Regions from separate parts of the Pseudomonas sp. Ma2-10 genome, predicted to be linked through region 2. Evidence: riboswitches for the same ligand, from Rfam matches in the RefSeq annotation. Region 2 holds a riboswitch; the other holds the start of a gene.
What was found. Region 2 has a riboswitch for cobalamin ahead of cobO (cob(I)yrinic acid a,c-diamide adenosyltransferase). Riboswitches for the same ligand answer to the same signal wherever they lie in the genome.

Region 1 (3,400 bases), on a different contig from region 2:
GTTTGCGCTGGGCATCGACCTGGTCCGGGAAAGCCGCGAAGGTACCGGCGGCGACCGCTGGGCTGTCGACCACGGTAATGACCGCATCAACGGTGCAGGCGCTGCGAATTTCAGGCCATTGGAAGGCTTGTACCAGCGGTTTTGGCAGAGCCAGGCCCGAGGTTTCGATGAGGATGTGGTCGAGGTCGGCGCGCCGGGCGACCAATTCGCGCATCACCGGGAAGAACTCTTCCTGAACGGTGCAGCACAGACAGCCGTTGGCCAGTTCGTAGACGCGGCCGTTGGCTTCTTCTTCAGTGCAACCAATGGCGCACTGTTTGAGGATTTCACCGTCGATGCCCAGCTCGCCGAATTCGTTGACGATCACCGCAATGCGGCGGCCCTGAGCGTTGTCGAGCATGTGCCGCAGCAAAGTGGTTTTGCCCGAGCCGAGGAAGCCGGTAACGATGGTGACGGGGAGTTTGGCCAGTGTTTTCATCGGATGCCCTTTGGCAAGGTGGCGGGCATACGGGACGACAATCGCTACGACGGATGCGCGCGGAAGAGTTCGCCACCGGATCACCCCGCCCGGTTGTAGTGAGAATCTGTATCGAGGCAGGTCTCCTGGCTGACGGCGTGTCGGGCTTGTGGGCCTGGCATTCGCTGCGCCTTCCCGCGAACCCGTTGCACAGGGTTTGCAGTGGCGTGGCAGCGAATATCACCGTTCACAGTTGCGGGGGCAGCCGCGGCATCGACCGCGTTCCCTTCTTAGCTTCGGCAGACGCCGAAGAACCTCGAAAGCGCAAGGCTACGCATCGCATGGGGGCGGGTCAATGTTCACTTGAGCTCGGTGACGTCGAGTTGAGAACCCTTGCCAATTGACGCCCAACCCTCGCCCATGCTCTCCTACACGCCTTGTTACGGGTGCCCTTCACAGGGTGAAACGGGAAACCGGTGAATCATGTGCTTTACTCTAAAGTCATGTCAGTCCGGTGCTGCCCCCGCAACGGTAAGCGAGCGAAGCGTCAGATCCACTGTGCCAGCAATTCGGCATGGGAAGGTGATGCTTGCAGGTCAAGGCGAAAGCCAGTGCCCCTCGTGAGCCCGGAGACCGGCCCGCAACACAAAGTGACCATTACGATCACTGAATAACAAACCCGCGGTGGGCGGGCGCTGTTTGAACCTCTGCGTGCGCGATTCGCAGGGGTCTTCCATGCGCTCCACATCACCCGCTGACAGACCAGAGGGAAGCGCCATGTCGATCATCAGCAGTACCGGCAGCAACACCGATAAGAGCACCGCCACCACCACCAATACCCTGACTCAACGCCTGGCCGCCGCAGTGTGCGCGTCGATCCTGGGTGTTAGCCTTGTGTATTTCGCCGGTTTCTCGCACATCGAAGCGGTGCACAACGCCGCGCACGATACCCGCCACAGCGCCGCATTCCCGTGCCATTGAGACCTGCCGATATGATCAAGCGTATTGCGCAAACCGCAGGGTTCACCGGGCTGCTGGCCGCCCTGCTACTGACCCTGCTACAAAGCTTCTGGGTGGCTCCGTTGATTCTGCAGGCCGAGACTTACGAAAAATCCGAGCCCGCCGCTGTTGAAGTTCACGAACACGCCGCAGGTGCTGTCACCGCCCACACTCACGATGCTGAAGGCTGGGAACCGGAAAACGGCTGGCAGCGCGTGCTGGCCACCACCGGCGGCAATCTGGTGGTAGCGGTCGGTTTCGCCCTAATGCTGGCCGGTCTTTACACCTTGCGCGCACCGACCAAAACCTCCCAAGGCCTGTTTTGGGGGCTGGCCGGTTACGCCACGTTCGTGCTCGCACCGACCCTCGCTCTGCCGCCTGAACTGCCGGGCACTGCCGCAGCTGATTTGGCGCAACGGCAGATTTGGTGGATCGGCACGGCAGCCTCCACAGCCGTCGGCATCGCATTGATCGTGTTCAGCCGTCACTGGCTGATGAAAGTGCTCGGCGTGGCAATCCTGGCTGTCCCTCATGTGCTCGGCGCACCACAACCGGAAGCCCACTCGATGCTGGCTCCAGAAGCCCTGGAAGCTCAGTTCAAAATCGCTTCGCAGCTGACCAACGTGGCATTCTGGCTGGCCTTGGGCCTGATCAGTGCCTGGTTGTTCCGCCGTAAAAGCGATGGTCAATACAGCGCATGACTGAGATCAGCACAGCGCCGACGTTAGTGGTCGGCCTGGGCTGCCAGCGTGGCTGCCCCGTCAGCACGCTGCGGGCGTTGCTCGATCAAGCGTTACAGGCTCATAAAATCGAACTTCACCAGATCAAGGCCCTGGCCAGCATCGACCTGAAGCGCGAAGAACCTGGCTTGATCGAATTGGCCGAACAACTAGCACTCCCCCTGATGTACTTCAGCAGCGAACAACTGGCCGGCTATCAACTGCAGCTCAGCCACCGCTCGGACATCGCGTTCGAACGCACCGGTTGCTACGGCGTCGCGGAAAGTGCCGCCCTGGCCCTGGCCGAGCAATTGGCCCAGGCACCGGCAAAATTGCTGATTTCACGACAAAAATATGCCCAGGCAACCTTGGCGTTGGCCGGCGCTGCATAAAATCCTCGATAATCCCCGCCTTCAATCATGAGCGATCTTCATCTGAAGCCTTGCCCGCCCCCTTTTTCTCACAGGAACCGACGATGACCGTCTACTTCATTGGCGCAGGTCCCGGCGACCCGGAACTGATCACTGTCAAAGGCCAACGGCTTATTCGCAGCTGCCCGGTGATCATCTATGCCGGCTCCCTGGTGCCTGCCGCCGTGCTGGAAGGTCATCGCGCCGAACAGGTAGTCAACAGCGCCGAACTGCACCTGGAACAGATCATCGAGCTGATCAAATCCGCCCATGCCATAGGCCAGGATGTGGCCAGGGTGCACTCCGGCGATCCGAGTCTTTATGGTGCAATTGGTGAGCAGATCCGCTACCTGCGTGAACTCGACATCCCGTATGAAATCATTCCCGGCGTCACGGCCACGGCGGCCTGCGCGGCATTGCTGGGCGCGGAACTGACGTTACCCGACGTGTCGCAAAGTGTGATCCTGACCCGCTATGCCGACAAAACCGCGATGCCCGCCGGCGAAGAGCTTGGCAGCCTGGCGCAGCATGGGGCGACTATGGCGATTCATCTGGGGGTCAATCATCTGGAGAAAATCCTCGCCGAATTGCTGCCGCATTACGGCGCGGATTGCCCGATCGCGGTGATTCACCGGGCGACCTGGCCGGATCAGGATTGGGTGGTGGGGACGCTTGAAGACATTGCGGCGAAGGTTCAAGCCAAGGGGTTTCGGCGCACGGCGTTGATTTTGGTGGGTCGGGTTTTGGGCAGTGATCACTTCAGTGAGTCGTCACTGTACCGTGCCGGGCATGCACATCTCTTCCGGCCCTGACCG
Region 2 (3,400 bases):
TTGTCCATGCCATTTTCGGCCACGTTGCTGTTGGACCCCACCGTGACATACAGCTTGCTGCCGTCCTTGCTGGCGATGACGTTTTTGGTCCAGTGGTGATTCAGCGTACCGCCCGGCAGGTCGATCACCTTCGTCGGCGGTGACGTGATCGCTGTCTCGCCGCTTTCATAGTGGAAGCGCAGCAAGCGGTCCGTGTCGGCGACGTACAGGTCATTGCCGACCAGGGTCATACCAAAGGGCGAGTTGAGATTTTCCAGGAACACCGTGCGGGTTTCGGCGATGCCGTCGTGGTCCTTGTCCCGCAGCAGCGTGATGCGGTTCGGGCTCGGTACGCCGGCGCCGGCACGGCCCATGACTATACCCATGACCCAGCCACGAATACCTTTGCCGTCATCGGGTTTGGGAGGGGCGTTGGTTTCGGCCACCAGCACGTCGCCGTTAGGCAATACGTAAAGCCAGCGTGGGTGATCGAGACCTTCGGCAAAAGCCGCCACCTGAGTCCCTGTCGCGGCGACAGGCTTCGCGCCGTCCGGCCAGCCGATCGCCGGGGCGATGTTGACCGTCGGGATCAGGGTTTTATTCGGTTCTGGCAGCTTGGGTGACGGGCCGTAGCCGTCGGTGACTTGCAGCCTGGCGGATTCACCACAGGCCGCAAGCCCTCCGGCGAGTACGATGACGAGAGCGAGCGGGGGGTTGCGCATACTGATCTTCCCTTTGAATGCATTGACCTAATCAATAGAGAAGCGCAGGTGCGCGATGGTTCAACCGGTCAGCCGCGGGCCTCCTTGAACAGCACGGCAATGCCGGGGTGATAGTTGCCGGCTTCGTTGTGCAATTTGCGATAGGCATAAGGGAAATACCAGGCCACCGCGCAGGTGTGTTCCTTTTGCAGGTCGTCGACCATGTCCTGGAGTTCTTCCGGGGTGGCGCTTTGTTGGGCTTTTTGTGGCGCGACAAACAGGCAGCCGAGTTTCAGGTCGCTGGCGTAGCTGATGCGTTTGGCCTCGCTGGTGATGTCTTGCAAGGCTTGAGACAGGTTCAGGCTGTTGACGCGTGGCCAGCGCTGGGTCGCCTGCAGGTAAGCGCGTTCTTCGCTGGTCGCGATAAACAGATCGGCGCGGCCATTGCGTTCGCCTTCTTCGACCTGTTTACGGGTCGGTGTTTGTTGCAGTGTGACCATTTCCGCCATCCAGGCCGCGGAGGAAAGCAGGCTCAGGTTGGCCTTTTCGTCGAACCAGTAAGGCGTGTCGTTATCGCCGCGCACGGCGTTGTAGCGGTCGATACAGTCAAACCAGCGTTCCAGCACCGGGCGCAGGAATTCCAGCTTCGGATTGCTGATGATCATGCCTTGCATGTGGCTCACCCTTGTTGTTGTGTTGTGAGGTTGTGGCTCTTTGATATCGCTGCTTGGAGTGTGGCACAAGATTGACGTCAGATAATTGATCGACGGCAGTTATTCGCTCGCAGGCCGCCCGTCTTCAATTGACGCTCCATCCCCAACCCTCTAACCTTCGCGGCTTGCTTCAGGTGCTCTGTGACCGTGGTCGACAGAGTGAAACTGGGAAGCCGGTGAGTGACTGCCTTCAAGTGACGAAGAGCCATGATCCCGGCGCTGCCCCCGCAACGGTAAATGAGTGAAGGCTGCGCCTAGAGCCACTGTGTCGTGTGTCGACATGGGAAGGCGCGCAGTCAGGCGACAACGCCGCTCATGAGCCCGGAGACCGGCCTGATCCATCCAGCGGCATCACGGTGGGCGATGCCAGGCTTCTTGCCGTCTATTCTTGTGCCTGCCCGCCGTTATCCAGCCTCAACGGAGAGCTCCCCCATGACTGATACCCCCGATCGTGACGAACGTCATCTGGCGCGCATGCTGCGCAAAAAAGCCGTGATCGACGAACGCATCGCCAATTCCCCAAATGAATGTGGCCTGCTGCTGGTGCTGACCGGCAACGGCAAAGGCAAAAGCAGCTCGGCCTTCGGCATGCTCGCCCGGTCTATGGGCCACGGCATGCAGTGTGGTGTGGTGCAATTCATCAAGGGGCGCAGCAGCACCGGCGAAGAACTGTTCTTCCGGCGCTTTGCCGAACAGGTGCGTTTTCATGTGATGGGCGAGGGCTTCACCTGGGAAACCCAGGATCGCCAGCGTGACATCGCCGCCGCTGAAGCCGCGTGGGCGGTGTCTCGCGAATTGCTGCGTGATCCGTCGATCGGCCTGGTGGTGCTGGATGAATTGAACATTGCGCTCAAGCACGGTTATCTGGATCTCGATCAAGTGCTCAGCGACTTGCAGGCCCGTCCGCCGATGCAGCACGTGGTGGTCACCGGTCGCGGCGCCAAGCCGCAGATGATCGAACTGGCTGACACCGTCACCGAAATGGGCGTGATCAAGCACGCGTTCCAGGCCGGGATCAAAGCGCAAAAAGGCGTCGAATTGTGAGTCAACCACGTCATTGCCCGGCGGTATTGATTGCCGCGCCGGCTTCCGGTCAGGGCAAGACCACCGTCACCGCCGCGCTGGCCCGCTTGCATCGCAATCAAGGGCGCAAGGTGCGCGTGTTCAAATGTGGCCCGGACTTTCTTGACCCGATGATTCTCGAGCGCGCCAGCGGTGCGCCGGTATATCAACTGGACATGTGGATGGTCGGCGAGCAGGAAAGTCGTCGATTGTTGTGGGAGGCTGCCGGCGAAGCCGATCTGATTCTCATCGAAGGCGTCATGGGACTGTTTGACGGTACGCCGTCCAGCGCTGATCTGGCGCGGCACTTTGGTGTGCCGGTGCTCGGTGTGATCGACGGCACCGCCATGGCCCAGACTTTTGGCGCACTGGCCCTGGGGCTGGCGCGCTATCAGCCGGACTTGCCGTTTGCGGGCGTGTTGGCCAATCGTGTTGGCACGTTGCGGCACGCGCAATTGCTCGAAGGCAGCCTGACGGAAGGCTTGCGCTGGTATGGCGCCTTGTCCCGGGAAACCGGAATCGAATTGCCGAGTCGACACCTCGGCTTGGTTCAGGCCAGTGAGTTGAACGATCTCGACCTGCGCCTTGATGCGGCGGCTGACGCACTGGCCAGCAGTTGCGAGGTCGCGCTGCCACCGGCGGTGGCCTTCGCCGCGCCTGATGTGATCGCTGTCGAGCCTCTGTTGGCCGGCGTTCGAATTGCCGTGGCGCGTGACGAAGCGTTTGCCTTCACCTACGGCGCAAGCCTGGATTTGCTGCGGGCCATGGGCGCCGAGTTGCTGTTTTTCTCGCCGATCCACGACACGCAATTGCCGCCGGCAGATAGCCTTTACCTGCCGGGCGGTTATCCCGAATTGCACCATGTGGCGCTGTCACAGAACACCACCATGCTGACTGCAATCGGCGCTCACCATGCGGCCGGCAAACCGTTGTTGGCGGAGTGCG

Region 1: another riboswitch for cobalamin. It lies ahead of ACXPVS_RS18515 (CbtB domain-containing protein); the one in region 2 lies ahead of cobO (cob(I)yrinic acid a,c-diamide adenosyltransferase).

The regions. Positions count from the first base shown of each region.
Region 1 is NZ_JBTEYL010000016.1:19,528-22,927, reverse strand. Features, by position in the region: gene cobW (cobalamin biosynthesis protein CobW) at 1-478, opposite strand, end outside; cobalamin riboswitch at 577-791, opposite strand; cobalamin riboswitch at 885-1,113, shown strand; gene ACXPVS_RS18515 (CbtB domain-containing protein) at 1,235-1,438, shown strand; gene ACXPVS_RS18510 (CbtA family protein) at 1,450-2,157, shown strand; gene ACXPVS_RS18505 (cobalamin biosynthesis protein) at 2,154-2,567, shown strand; gene cobM (precorrin-4 C(11)-methyltransferase) at 2,651-3,397, shown strand.
Region 2 is NZ_JBTEYL010000019.1:54,139-57,538, reverse strand. Features, by position in the region: gene ACXPVS_RS20260 (PQQ-dependent sugar dehydrogenase) at 1-701, opposite strand, end outside; gene ACXPVS_RS20255 (hypothetical protein) at 770-1,354, opposite strand; cobalamin riboswitch at 1,509-1,744, shown strand; gene cobO (cob(I)yrinic acid a,c-diamide adenosyltransferase) at 1,826-2,437, shown strand; gene ACXPVS_RS20245 (cobyrinate a,c-diamide synthase) at 2,434-3,400, shown strand, end outside.